2 regions of the Olleya sp. Ti.3.14 genome follow, and region 2 is predicted to be linked to the other one. Evidence: riboswitches for the same ligand, from Rfam matches in the RefSeq annotation. Region 2 holds a riboswitch; the other holds the start of a gene.

Region 1 (6,620 bases), on a different contig from region 2:
TGCATGAAACTATTATTAAAAATTACCATAAAGACGTCAGAAAATTAAAACGTAAATTAACCTTTCAAGGTGTTGAAGCGCGTATATCACATATAGAAACACAGTTATATAAAAAAGTGCTTCATGAAGAATCAAGTTTAACTTTAAACGAATTTGTTTCAGAATTAAAAGCCATCAGACAAATTATAATTGATCAGCATCAATCGCTTTACGTTACCGAAGTAACTAGTTTACTTAACAAAATTCATTTATTTGGTTTTCATTTTTCAAGCTTAGATATACGTCAAGATAGTAGAGTGCATCATTCAATTTTTATAACAATGGTGGATAGTATGATTGCAAACGGAAGCAAGGATATACCTAGTAACTATCATGATTTAACGGAAGCAGAACAGGTTAAAGTATTATCGGAGGTTAAAGGAACTGTGGATTTAGCTTTAATTAAAGATGAAGAAACCCTAAAAGCACTAAATACTATTAAGGCTTTAAAATCTATTCAGGAAACTAATGGAGAGTTGGCTGCAAACCGTTATATTATTAGTAATAATCAAACCACTTTAAATGTTATGCAGTTATTTGCAATGCTTAAAGTTGTAGCATTTAATGATAAGCTTACGGTTGATATTGGACCTCTTTTTGAAACTATTACAGATTTAGAAAATGCACATATAGTAATGGAGGATTTATATATAAATCCTGCTTATGCTAAACACTTAAAATCTAGAGGAAATAAGCAAACTATTATGTTAGGCTTTAGTGACGGAACTAAAGATGGAGGTTATTTAATGGCTAATTGGGCTATTTATAAAGCAAAAGAACGTCTAACAGCTATCTCTAGAAAATATGATGTAACTGTCATATTTTTTGATGGTCGTGGTGGACCACCAGCAAGAGGTGGTGGTAAAACACACAATTTTTATGCGTCATTAGGACCAACTATAGAGGATAAAGAAGTGCAATTAACCATCCAAGGACAAACTATTAGTTCTAATTTTGGTACTTTAGATTCTTCACAATATAACTTAGAGCAATTAATAAGTTCTGGTATATATAATAGTTTAAGTGATACGGATTTACGCATGGTTCCGGAAAACAGAGTTGTTATGGATAATTTAGCAAACCTAAGTTACCAAGCGTATGTAGATTTTAAAAACCATCCAAAATTTATCTCATATTTAGAGCATATGAGTACACTTAAATATTACGCAAAAACTAATATTGGAAGCAGACCTTCCAAACGTGGTAAAGCAGAAGGCTTAGTGTTTGAAGATTTAAGAGCTATCCCATTTGTAGGATCTTGGAGTCAATTAAAACAAAATGTACCAGGATTTTTTGGTGTTGGTACTGCTTTAAAACATTACGAAGATGCTGGCGAATTTGAAAAAGCGCAAAACTTATTTAAAACCTCTAGCTTTTTTAGAACATTAATTGAAAACAGTATGATGTCCTTATCAAAATCGTTTTTTGATTTGACTAAATACATGAGTGATGATCCAGAATATGGTGCCTTTTGGAATGTTATACATACCGAGTATTTAACAACAAAAAGATTGATTTTAAAATTAACAGGTTATACAGACTTAATGGAAGAAGAGCCATCAGGTAAAGCCTCAATTAGGGTTAGAGAATCTATTGTATTGCCACTATTAACAATACAACAATATGCTTTAAAACAAATTCAGGAATTAGAAAAAGCAGATGTAAAAGACACCGATTTGATTGCTGTTTATGAAAAATTAGTAACACGATCGTTATTTGGTAATATAAATGCGAGTCGTAATTCGGCTTAATTATAACCAATTAACATTTAATATAACTTTAAATAGCAAGTTTAAATTTTTTTGAACTTGCTATTTTTAAATATAACAGAATATTAATCTGTTTATTTTAATATTATATGAATTATTTTCTGTTTAATTAATAAAAAGTTAATTTTTTAGAAAATTATTCCGTTTTGTTTGTTTCTAAAATATTTATTTTGCAATATTTGTACTCACAAAGTTCAAAAACTTACTGAAATGTTATCAAGAAAGGTGGAGGGATTAGACCCATTGAAGCCTTAGCAACCCTTAGACTTACTAAGAAGGTGCTAAATTCTACTTAATTTTCGATTCATTAATCGATACATTGGATAGATAACTAAAAACTAATTACTCATCTGTAGTTAGTATTTTTCTTTTTAACATTTTTCTATTAAGTATGCTTCAAACGAAGCTTATTTGACTTTTGGTTTAATTTATTTATTAACTCAAAAATTAGAAAAATGAGTACTCAAAAATTTGCAACACAAGCATTACACGCAGGACATGACACTGCTAAAACAGGAGGGACAAGAGCAGTTCCTATTTATCAAACTACTTCATACGTTTTTGACGATTCGGATGACGCAGCAGGACGCTTTAATCTGTCTGTCCCTGGATTTATTTATACACGTTTAAATAATCCAACAAATGATGTTTTAGAACAACGTATTGCAGCTCTAGAAGGTGGTATTGCAGCAGTAGCAACTGCTTCCGGAACAGCTGCCATTTCTACAACATTATTAACCTTATTAAAAGCAGGAGATCATATTGTGGCTTCTAGTAGTTTGTATGGTGGTACCTATAATCTATTAAGCGTAACCTTACCAAGACATGGTATTACAACCACATTTGTAGATCCTTCAGATCCGGAAAATTTTAGTAAAGCAGCTCAAGAAAATACAAGAGCTGTATTTGTAGAGTCTTTGGGTAATCCAAAATTGGATGTATTGGATTTAGAGGCTATTTCTAAATATGCAAAAGCCCATAAAGTGCCATTAATTGTGGATAATACAGTAGCGACACCTTACTTGTTAAATCCAATTGAATATGGAGCAAATATAGTCATCCATTCGCTTACAAAATATATTACAGGTAACGGAACTTCTTTAGGTGGTATCATTATAGATGCAGGAACTTTTGACTGGACTAATGGTAAGTTTCCAGAATTTACAGAGCCTTCTGCTGGATACCATGGTTTAGTCTATAGTGATGTTATTGGACCAGCAGCATTTATTGCAAAGGTAAGAATTGAAGGTTTACGTGATTATGGTGGCGCTTTAAGTCCTTTTAATGCATTTCAGATTATTCAAGGATTAGAAACCTTAGAATTAAGAATTTTAAAACACTCTCAAAATGCTTTACAATTAGCTAAATGGTTACAAGAACAGCCAGAAGTAACTTGGGTAAATTATCCAGGACTGCAAACTAGCAGATACAATACGTTAGCTAAAAAATATTTACCTAAAGGACAAAGTGGTGTGGTGACATTTGGAGTTGAAGGTGGTTTTGAATCGGCTAAAAAAATAGCAGATACGACTAAGTTATTTTCACTATTGGCTAATATTGGTGACACTAAATCACTAATTATTCATCCAGCAAGTACAACGCATCAACAACTAAGTGATGAAGCGCAACAAGCCACAGGAGTTACAAAAGACTTAATCAGATTGTCTGTTGGAATAGAAAATATAGACGATTTAAAAGCAGATTTAAAAGAAGCCTTTGCTGTCGTCAATAAAATCGTTTTAGCTTAAGCCTAATTTAATTTTAATTATTTAACCCGAAATAACGTCACACTTTTTAGTTGCCATTTTAAAGTGTGATGGTTATTTCTAATGCAATAAAATATGAGTGATTTAAAATTTACAGTAACAGGAAACAGTACTTCTGCTACTCAATTTATAGGACAAGCTAGACAGTTTAAATTAGTGGTTGATGAACCAGATACGTTAAATGGAACAGATCAAGGTCCAAATCCTGTCGAGTATATTTTAGCAGGTTTTGCAGGTTGCGTAAATGTAGTTGGACACCTAGTAGCAAAAGAGCTTGGTTTTAAAATAGAAAAACTTGATATCGAAGTTTCAGGACAAATCAATCCAAATAAATTCTTAGGAATCTCGCAAGACGAGCGTGCTGGTTTTAAAACAATAGAACTAAACCTAATCCCTAAAACAGATGCAAGTATAGAAACACTTGCAAAATGGTTAGAGATTGTTGAGGCACGTTGTCCTGTAAGAGACAATTTGTCCAATAAAACGCCAATAAAAATAGCTGTTGAAAAAGAATATAGTTTAAAGTAAAATGGAGAATTTAAAATATATAAATATCCCTGAGTTTGTTAACAATAATGGTAAGACATCAGATATTAAGTTGTCTTACCAATTATTTGGCAGACCATTACATACAGCACCAATTATATTGGTTAATCATGCGCTTACTGGTAATTCTAATGTGGTTGGAGACCAAGGATGGTGGAATGATTTAATAGGTGATAATAAATGTATTGATACCTTACATTATACCATTTTAGCTTTTAATATTCCAGGTAATGGTTATGATAATCTAGAAGAAAATCTGATACATAATTACCAGGAATTTACAGCTAGAAACATAGCCGAAATTTTTGCTTTAGGACTTCAACATTTATTAATTAATAAATTGTATGCCATCATTGGAGGTTCAGTTGGTGGTGGAATTGCATGGGAATTAGCAGTGTTAAAACCCGATTTGGCAGAGCATATAATACCAATTGCTACAGATTGGAAAGTAACGGATTGGATCATAGCTAATTGTCATATTCAAGACGCTATTTTAAATAATTCAAGCCAACCATTAAAGGATGCCAGAATGCATGCTATGACCTTGTATCGTACACCAGAGTCTTTAACAAAAAAGTTTTCCCGTAGTAAAGATTCGCAACCTTTATTTGAAGTTCAAAGTTGGTTAAATTATCATGGAGACCAGTTGGATAGTAGATTTCATTTGTCAGCTTATAAATTAATGAATCAAATTCTAAAGACTATTGATATAACAAAAGGACGATTACCTTTTAAAGACGTGGCTTCAGTCATTAAAGGTCACGTACATATTATAACAATTAATAGCGATTTGTTTTTTAAGGCTGATGAAAACTGGGAAACTTATATTGATTTAAAATCAGTCAAGCAAAATGTAACTATTGGCGAGATTAAATCACTGCATGGTCATGATGCTTTTTTAATAGAATTTGATCAATTGTCTAGATTATTAAACCCAATTTTTGAAATCAAACAAGTACCAAACCATAGCAAATTTGAAACAGTATTAAAAAAGTGTGTATGAGTAGTATCAGAGATGTCATTAAGAAACGAATTTTAGTGCTTGATGGTGCAATGGGTACCATGTTACAACGCTATAACTTTACCGAAGAAGATTTTAGAGGCGACCGTTTTAAAGACTATCCATCTTCTTTAAAAGGAAACAACGATTTACTATCATTAACACAGCCCAATGCAATTGCAGACGTACATCGTAAGTATTTTGAAGCTGGAGCAGATATAGTTGAAACTAATACATTTTCTGGTACAACCATCGCTATGGCAGACTATAATATGGAAGATTTAGTATATGAACTTAATTTTGAATCGGCTAAAATTGCTAAACATGTTGCTACGGAATTCACTAATAAAAACCCAGATAAACCTCGTTTTGTAGCAGGAAGTATTGGTCCAACAAATCGTACAGCAAGTCTAAGTCCTGATGTTAACAGACCAGAATTTAGAGCTGTAACTTTTGATGAGTTACGTATAGCTTATAAGCAACAAGTAGAAGCATTAATAGATGGAGGAGTAGACTTATTGTTAGTCGAAACTATTTTTGACACTTTAAATGCAAAAGCAGCATTATTTGCAATTGAAGAAGTAAAAGAAGAACAAAATATAGACATTCCAATTATGGTATCTGGTACCATTACAGATGCTTCTGGTCGTACACTGTCTGGTCAAACAGTTGAGGCTTTTTTAGCCTCAATTTCTCACGTGCCTTTATTAAGTGTTGGCTTTAACTGTGCTTTAGGCGCAAAGCAATTACAACCTTATTTAAAACGTCTATCAAATCAAATAGATTTTTATACTTCTGCACATCCAAACGCTGGATTACCAAATGCTTTTGGAGAATATGATCAAACTCCAGAAGAAATGAAAAATTTAATTGAAGGATATTTAAAAGACGATTTAATTAATATTATTGGAGGTTGCTGTGGGACAAATCCAGAACATATTAAAGCAATTGCTCAGGTTGTAAAAAGCTATAAACCAAGACAAATAAAACAATTAGCATAATGGACGACTGCGACTGTCAAAAATATTTAACGCTTTCTGGTTTAGAACCCTTAATTGTAACACCAGAAAGTAATTTTATAAACGTAGGAGAGCGTACCAATGTTACAGGTTCTAGAAAGTTTTTACGTTTAATAAAAGAAGAAAAGTATACCGAAGCTTTAGCTGTAGCAAGAGATCAGGTAGAAGGTGGTGCACAAATTTTAGATGTCAACATGGACGAAGGTATGTTGGATGGCGTTTATGCGATGACTACCTTTTTAAATCTCATTGCTTCAGAGCCAGATATTTCCAGAATCCCTATAATGATTGATAGCTCTAAATGGGAAATTATTGAGGCTGGTTTAAAGGTGGTTCAAGGTAAATCTGTTGTAAATTCTATAAGTTTAAAAGAAGGTGAAACCGAGTTTATACGTCAAGCTAAACTAGTAAAACGTTATGGAGCTGCTGTAATTGTAATGGCTTTTGATGAAAATGGTCAAGCAGATACGTATAAGCGTCG
Region 2 (6,620 bases):
TAATTTTTCCTTTTTAGATTCAAAATTAAACTTGTAGTGACTTGGAGCAATTACAGCTAAAGTACGTGCGTGATCAATACCAAACATAGCTGTTAACTCGTGACCCATTGCGTGAACAGCCCAATCTGTTGGTACACCTTTTTGTATTAAACCATTTAAAGCCATAGTACAACTCCACATAAAGTTTGAAGCTGCTTTATAGTCTGTTGGATCTTTTAATACTTTAGGAGCAACCTCTATTAGTGTTTGTAAAATGCTTTCGGCAAAGCGGTCTTGTAGTAACGCACCAATTGGATAGGTCATGTATTGTTCTAACACGTGTGTAAACGCATCAGTTAATCCATTGGCTAATTGACGTTCTGGAATAGAGGTAATTACTTGAGGATCTAATATTGAAAACTCAGGAAATAATCCAGGTCCACCCATTGCAAGCTTTTCTTTAGTTTCTTCACGTGTAATTACTGCTCCAGAATTCATTTCGGATCCTGTTGCTGGTAAGGTTAACACAGTTCCAAATGGCATTCCTTTTTCTGTTCTGATATTTTTAGTTAAAATATCCCAAGGTGTATCACCATCGTAAACAGCAGCTGCAGATAAAAATTTGGTTCCATCAATTACAGAGCCACCACCAACTGCAAGTAAATACGTAATATTTTCATTTTTAATTACTTTTAAAGCCTCCATTAGAGTTGCATATTCTGGATTTGCAGGAATACCTCCAAACTCAGTGACATCAACTTCTGCTAAAGCGGATTTTACTTGGTCGTAAATTCCGTTTTTCTTGATACTTCCTCCACCATAAAGCAATAATACTTTAGCATCTGTTGGAATTTCTTCTTTTAATTTTTCTATGGTATCCTTTCCAAAAATAATTTTGGTAGGATTTTTAAATTCAAAATTGTTCATCTTCTTTTTCTTTTTTGGTTATTATATTTTTACAATCATTTTCCCTTTGTTTTTACCTTCAAATAAATCGATAAAAGCTTGAGGAATATTATCAAAACCATCAACAATAGTTTCGGTATAGGTTAATTTTTCTTCAGCTAACCAACCTGATAATTTTTGGATGGCTTCTGGGAATTTTTCGGCATAATTACTAACAATAAAGCCTTGCATTAAAGCACTGTTTTTAACTAAAAAAGGTTGTACGCTTAATCCAGTAGGCAATTCAGTATTATTATATACTGAAATGGCACCACAAATAATGATTCTTGCGAATTGATTAATACTAAACATTACAGCATCCGAAATTGGTCCTCCAACATTATCAAAATACACATCAACTCCGTTTGGTGCAGCTTCTGCAATTGCAGATTTCATATCTTTAGTGGTATTATAATTGATACCTTCATCAAAGCCGAATTTACTTTTTAGCATCTCGATTTTTTCATCTGTACCAGCAATACCAATAACGCGTAAACCTAGTATTTTTGCTATTTGTCCAACTACACTACCAACAGCTCCTGCAGCTCCAGAAACCACAATAGTTTCGCCTGCTTTAGGTTTTCCTATTTCATTTAAGCCCAAATACGCAGTTAAACCTGTCATACCTAAAACACCTAAATAGGTGCTTAAAGGTGCTTTTTCTGGATCTACTTTATTTAAACCTTCACCATCAGACACTTGTTGTGTAGACCAGTTTAGCATACCAGAAACGTAATCTCCAACTTGAAAATTATCGTTTTTAGATTCTAAAACTTTAGCCACAACACCAGAGTGTACAGGCTCGTTTAACTTAAAAGGTGGAACGTAAGATTTTGCCTCGCTCATGCGTCCTCTTAAATAAGGATCTACAGATACATAAGCTGATTCTAATAAAATCTCTCCATCAGCTATGGTTAACGATTTATTGTCTTCCACAAATTCAAAATTAGAAAGTGTAGGTTGTCCTTCAGGTCTGCTTTTTAATACTATCGTTTTCATATTCAATTTCATTTAAGTTTTATGTTATTCAATAACGGTTACAATCTCATCCATAGGTCTTCTAACCTTAACCAGATTTACTAACCAATCTTCATCTTCTTTTCTGTAACCAATTGGTAATAATACTGCACTACGTAATCCTTTTTCGCGTAAGCCTAAAATTTTATCTACAGCATCTGGCTCAAAACCTTCTAAAGGCGTTGCGTCTACACCTTCAAAAGCTGCAGCAGTTAAAGCCTCCGTAAAAGCAATGTAAGCTTGTTTTGATGCGTGAATAAAGTTTTCTTCTGGATCTTTTTGAGGATACATACTTAATAACATTTGTCGGTAATTTTCCCAACCTTCGTTTTTAAAACCACGAATGTCATTGGTTAAATCAAACATATAATTAATACGTTCTGGTGTATAATGGTCCCAAGCAGCAAATACTAAAAGGTGAGAACAGTCTGTAATTACAGATTGATTCCAAGCAATTGGTCTAATTTGCTCTTTAATGTCTTGATTTTTTACAACAAATATTTCAAAAGGCTGTAAACCTGATGACGTAGGAGCTAAGCGTGCAGCTTCTAAAATACGTTCTACTTTTTCTTCTGGTACGACTTTACCATTCATTGCCTTAGCAGCATATCTCCAATTTAATTTGTCTAATAATTCCATAGTTTTAATTTTTATTTTAGTTGTTTTTTGTAATACGTTGTATTGCGTCTGATGTTATAATAGTATTAGCATGATTAGTGCTATTAGCTAAGTTTAACATGGTTTGTGCAATGGTTTCTGGTTGAATAATTTTATATTTTTTTAAGGAGCCTATAAATAGTGGTTTTAATAATTCAAAAATTGAGATTCCTATTTTTTCAAGTGTGCGTCTCTCTTCGCGTTTTCCTCCAATTAATGAAGGTCTTAAAATAAAGGTCCGGTTGATATCTTGATTTAGGACATCTTGCTCCATTTCGCCTTTAGTTTTATTGTAAAATATATTACTTTTTGCATTGGCTCCCATTGCAGATATAACTAAAAATGTATCTATACCATTAGTTTTAGCAAGCTTTGCAGCAGAAACCGGAATCCCGTAATCTATTTTTTTGTAAAGTGATTTATCTGGTGTTTTACTTTTAGTTGTCCCAATGCAACAAAACACTTGATGTGCAGTAAAATCGTCTTTAAAATCTTCTAGTTTTAATAAATCTCCTATATACTGAGTTACTTTGCTAGGTAATCCCTCTATTTTTGATCGTGAAAATAATTTGATACTTGAATAATCTTTGTCTTCAATTAATTTTTGAAGTAAAATTCCTCCAGTTAAACCTGTTGCTCCTAATATTATTGCTGTTTTATTCATTTTATTGACACACTTTTATACTGCTCCAAGCAGATTGATAGGCTTCTTCTAAATGGGCTTTATCTAATTGAAAAACACCACGTTTTTGAGTAATCATTAAAAACGATAATGGATTTATAGCATAGGCGTACAGTAAATAATCAGATAAAGGTTTAATAATTCCTTCTTGTCTTCCGCGTTCCCAAAGGTCTAGCAGTGGCTGTAAGTGTTTTATACCTTCTTGTCTGCTTATCTCGTCAATCATTGGTGTGTTATCACATTGTGCTAAAAACATAGCGTTTTCACTTTCTTTTAATTTAAAGTCTGCAATACGATTCCAGATTAGTTTAAAGCCAGCTTCAATAGGCATATCTTCTTTATAAGTCTCAAAAGCATATTTTGTATAGTCTGCTTTAACTTCGACGTAAGTCTTATTTACTAAATCTTGTTTATTTTCAAAATACAAATAGATTGTAGCAGGTGAGACGTTAGCCATTTTTGCTATTTTACTCATTGGTGTTGCATGAAAACCGTTGTTGTTAACCAACTCGATTGTCGCCTTTACCAATGCGTTACGTTTATCTATACTTTTTTGAAGTTTTGCCATTTTTGTTCTAATTCTGATGCAAAGATATACAAAAATGAATGTTCATTCTTTTTTTTTAACAAAGATTTAATTTATGATGATTTAATTATAAAACCATAAGATTAAATCATAGTAACACTAGCGTATACGTAAAGGCTTAAAGCTAATATAAATGATTGTATAAATGAATAACAACGCTAAATACCAGGTATTTGAAACTAAATCTAGATAATCAATTTTACCGTTTGCAAAACTAAGTATCATTAATACTTGTGCACCATAAGGCAAGATTCCTTGAATAATACAAGCAAAAATATCTAAAATAGAAGCTGTTTTTTTGTTGTCCAAATGATATTGATCGTTGATTGTTTTTGCGATTGGACCAGCTATTATAATAGAAACTGTATTATTAGCAATAGCCATATTAATTGTACCAACCAATGCAGCAATACCTAGTTGTGCAGAGCGTTTACTTTGAATTAAATTTTTAATTTTACTAAGAATATAGTTTATCCCTCCATTTTTTTCCACCAAAGCAGCTAATCCACCTGTTAATAGAGATAACAAAAAGATTTCGGTCATACTGGTAAAACCATTGTATGCGATTTTAGTAGACTCTATTAATGTGAAATCTCCATAAATAATTCCTAATAGTCCACCAGCAATAACGCCTAATAGCAATGTTACAAATACATTTATACCAATAATAGAAAGTAGGATAACCAATAGATAAGGCGTGATTTTAATAATGGAGTAGGTGTAGGTTACAGCATTTGTCGGCACAGCTTTTAATCCAAAACCTTGTATAATTAAAATACCTATAGTAATTAAAGCTGCAGGTAAAGCGATTTTAATATTTTGCTTAAACTTGTCACTCATTTTACAGCCTAATGACTGTGTAGCTGCAATAGTTGTGTCTGATATTACCGAAAGATTATCTCCAAACATACTACCACCTAGTAATGCACCACATAATATCCCTAAATCTACATTGCTTTTGTCTGCAAAACCAATCACAATTGGAGCTAATGCAACTATTGCACCAACAGATGTACCTGTAGATACAGATAAAAAACCTGCTATTATAAACACGCCAAAATAGATGTATTGTATAGCAATATAATCCAGTCCAAGATTTACAATAGCGTCTACACTTCCAGTAGCCTTAGTTATAGTTGCAAATGCACCAGCCAATAAATAGATTAGGCACATGGTTAATATTTTATCATCACCACAACCTTTAAGCAGCGTATTTATTTTAGAGGTTATGGATTGTTTAAACATTAAAAATGCCACAATTATACCTACTATAACAGCAATTGGAGCTGGTAATGCGTAAAAATCGTTTTGATAGATTCCAACACCTAAAAACGTAAATACAAATACGAATAGTGGTATTAACGCTGAAAATTTTGGAGTAATTGTTTTTGAATTTGCCATGTTTCCTTTTCATTTTTAAAAGGAAATAGCAACAAGTAAAAAGAAGTATGAGTTAACATTTGTTCCAATTAATTGGCTTATCTATTTAGCACCTTGCTTGTTATTGCAGGTTGCTATCTCCTTTTATTGAGATTCTTGATAATTAATTTAAGTTGGCAAATGTATAGCATAAAGCCATACCAAAATATTAAAATACGTTAAAATTTGTAAAAATATAAGTAATAAATTATGTTGAAAACCTGATTAAAAACTACTGTTTTTACAAGTCTGATTATATGAAGTGATTAGTTAGATTGAATTATTTAACAGTTTTAAAAACAGTTATTTATAATTAAAAATATTTACTAGACACATCATTATCTTTGACAACTTTAGTTTTTAAAATAAATGTCATAAAAAGATAAAGCGACAAATAATGACAAAACAATATTAATAAGGTGAAAATTTCGTTATAATGAAAATATTCATTGATTGGAGATAAGCCTAGGTTGAAAATTGTGGCTACACCTGAGGCTAACAAAATTGTACCAGTAGCGTAATTATCACTAATATAAATCATAGCAAAAGTGATCGCATAAATAAATAAGCACAACGCACAAATAAACATGAATATTATGTTATAATTCGGAATTTGATCAATCAATAAATCTACCACTGCATAAATAACATATCCAACTAAAAAAACGCCAAGTATAACAGATAATGATAAAAAAGATTTTAATTTACTTTTTATTAAATACTTTTTCAAAATCAAAGTAAAAAGTACAAGGTAACCTGATGTTAGTAAACTAATGGCATTAAAATATTTATTATAATTATAAAAACTTATTATATTTAGAATAAGAAAGGCTAAAAATGCTAGTAAAAATTTAGGATCAGCTTTCTTTTTAGTAATACTTACATATTTAAAAATTAATATTAGAATAACTATAGGAGAGATATAAATCAAATCTTTTCTTGACGTAAGTGAAACACTCATAATCAATGCTGCTATTACAGCAATAAAAAAAACGATGTCAAAAAAAGAAGATTTAATTTTAAACATTACAAAATGTAGCAGATTACTTTCAAATATAATTAAATGTTAATCAACTTACTCCGGTTTTTTTAATTTATAATCAGTCTAAAATTAAATAGTTTTATAGTTTGCAATATTTTTGATGTCAATTACTTTCAAAAATAATGGCAATCAAAGTATGTAAGTCAGTTTTATGGGTTTGAGCCATAATATATTCATTCGTATCAATTTCTATTAAACTCAAATTTATATTCTGGTCTTAATTATATTGTAAAATGCAAGCTTTAGAATAGATAATCGTTGTATTGTACAATTATATCGTTTAAATTCGCGCT

What was found. A riboswitch is a leader RNA that binds a small molecule or an ion and turns the genes downstream of it on or off. The one in region 2 is predicted to bind S-adenosylmethionine.
Region 1: it holds a riboswitch for S-adenosylmethionine, as region 2 does, so the genes downstream of both, V6251_RS05770 (O-acetylhomoserine aminocarboxypropyltransferase/cysteine synthase family protein) here and V6251_RS00695 (Na+/H+ antiporter NhaC family protein) in region 2, are expected to answer to the same signal.

What each region holds. Positions count from the first base shown of each region.
Region 1 covers NZ_JBAKAO010000002.1:355,998-362,617, forward strand. Annotated here, with positions in the region: gene V6251_RS05765 (phosphoenolpyruvate carboxylase) at 1-1,790, shown strand, start outside; SAM riboswitch class I at 2,019-2,142, shown strand; gene V6251_RS05770 (O-acetylhomoserine aminocarboxypropyltransferase/cysteine synthase family protein) at 2,264-3,556, shown strand; gene V6251_RS05775 (OsmC family protein) at 3,650-4,102, shown strand; gene V6251_RS05780 (alpha/beta fold hydrolase) at 4,104-5,123, shown strand; gene V6251_RS05785 (homocysteine S-methyltransferase family protein) at 5,120-6,121, shown strand; gene metH (methionine synthase) at 6,121-6,620, shown strand, end outside.
Region 2 covers NZ_JBAKAO010000001.1:144,561-151,180, forward strand. Annotated here, with positions in the region: gene V6251_RS00670 (iron-containing alcohol dehydrogenase) at 1-906, opposite strand, end outside; gene V6251_RS00675 (NADP-dependent oxidoreductase) at 928-1,923, opposite strand; gene V6251_RS00680 (NAD(P)H-dependent oxidoreductase) at 1,948-2,580, opposite strand; gene V6251_RS00685 (NAD(P)H-binding protein) at 2,597-3,262, opposite strand; gene V6251_RS00690 (TetR/AcrR family transcriptional regulator) at 3,264-3,848, opposite strand; gene V6251_RS00695 (Na+/H+ antiporter NhaC family protein) at 3,966-5,267, opposite strand; SAM-I-IV-variant riboswitch at 5,316-5,414, opposite strand; gene V6251_RS00700 (hypothetical protein) at 5,599-6,312, opposite strand.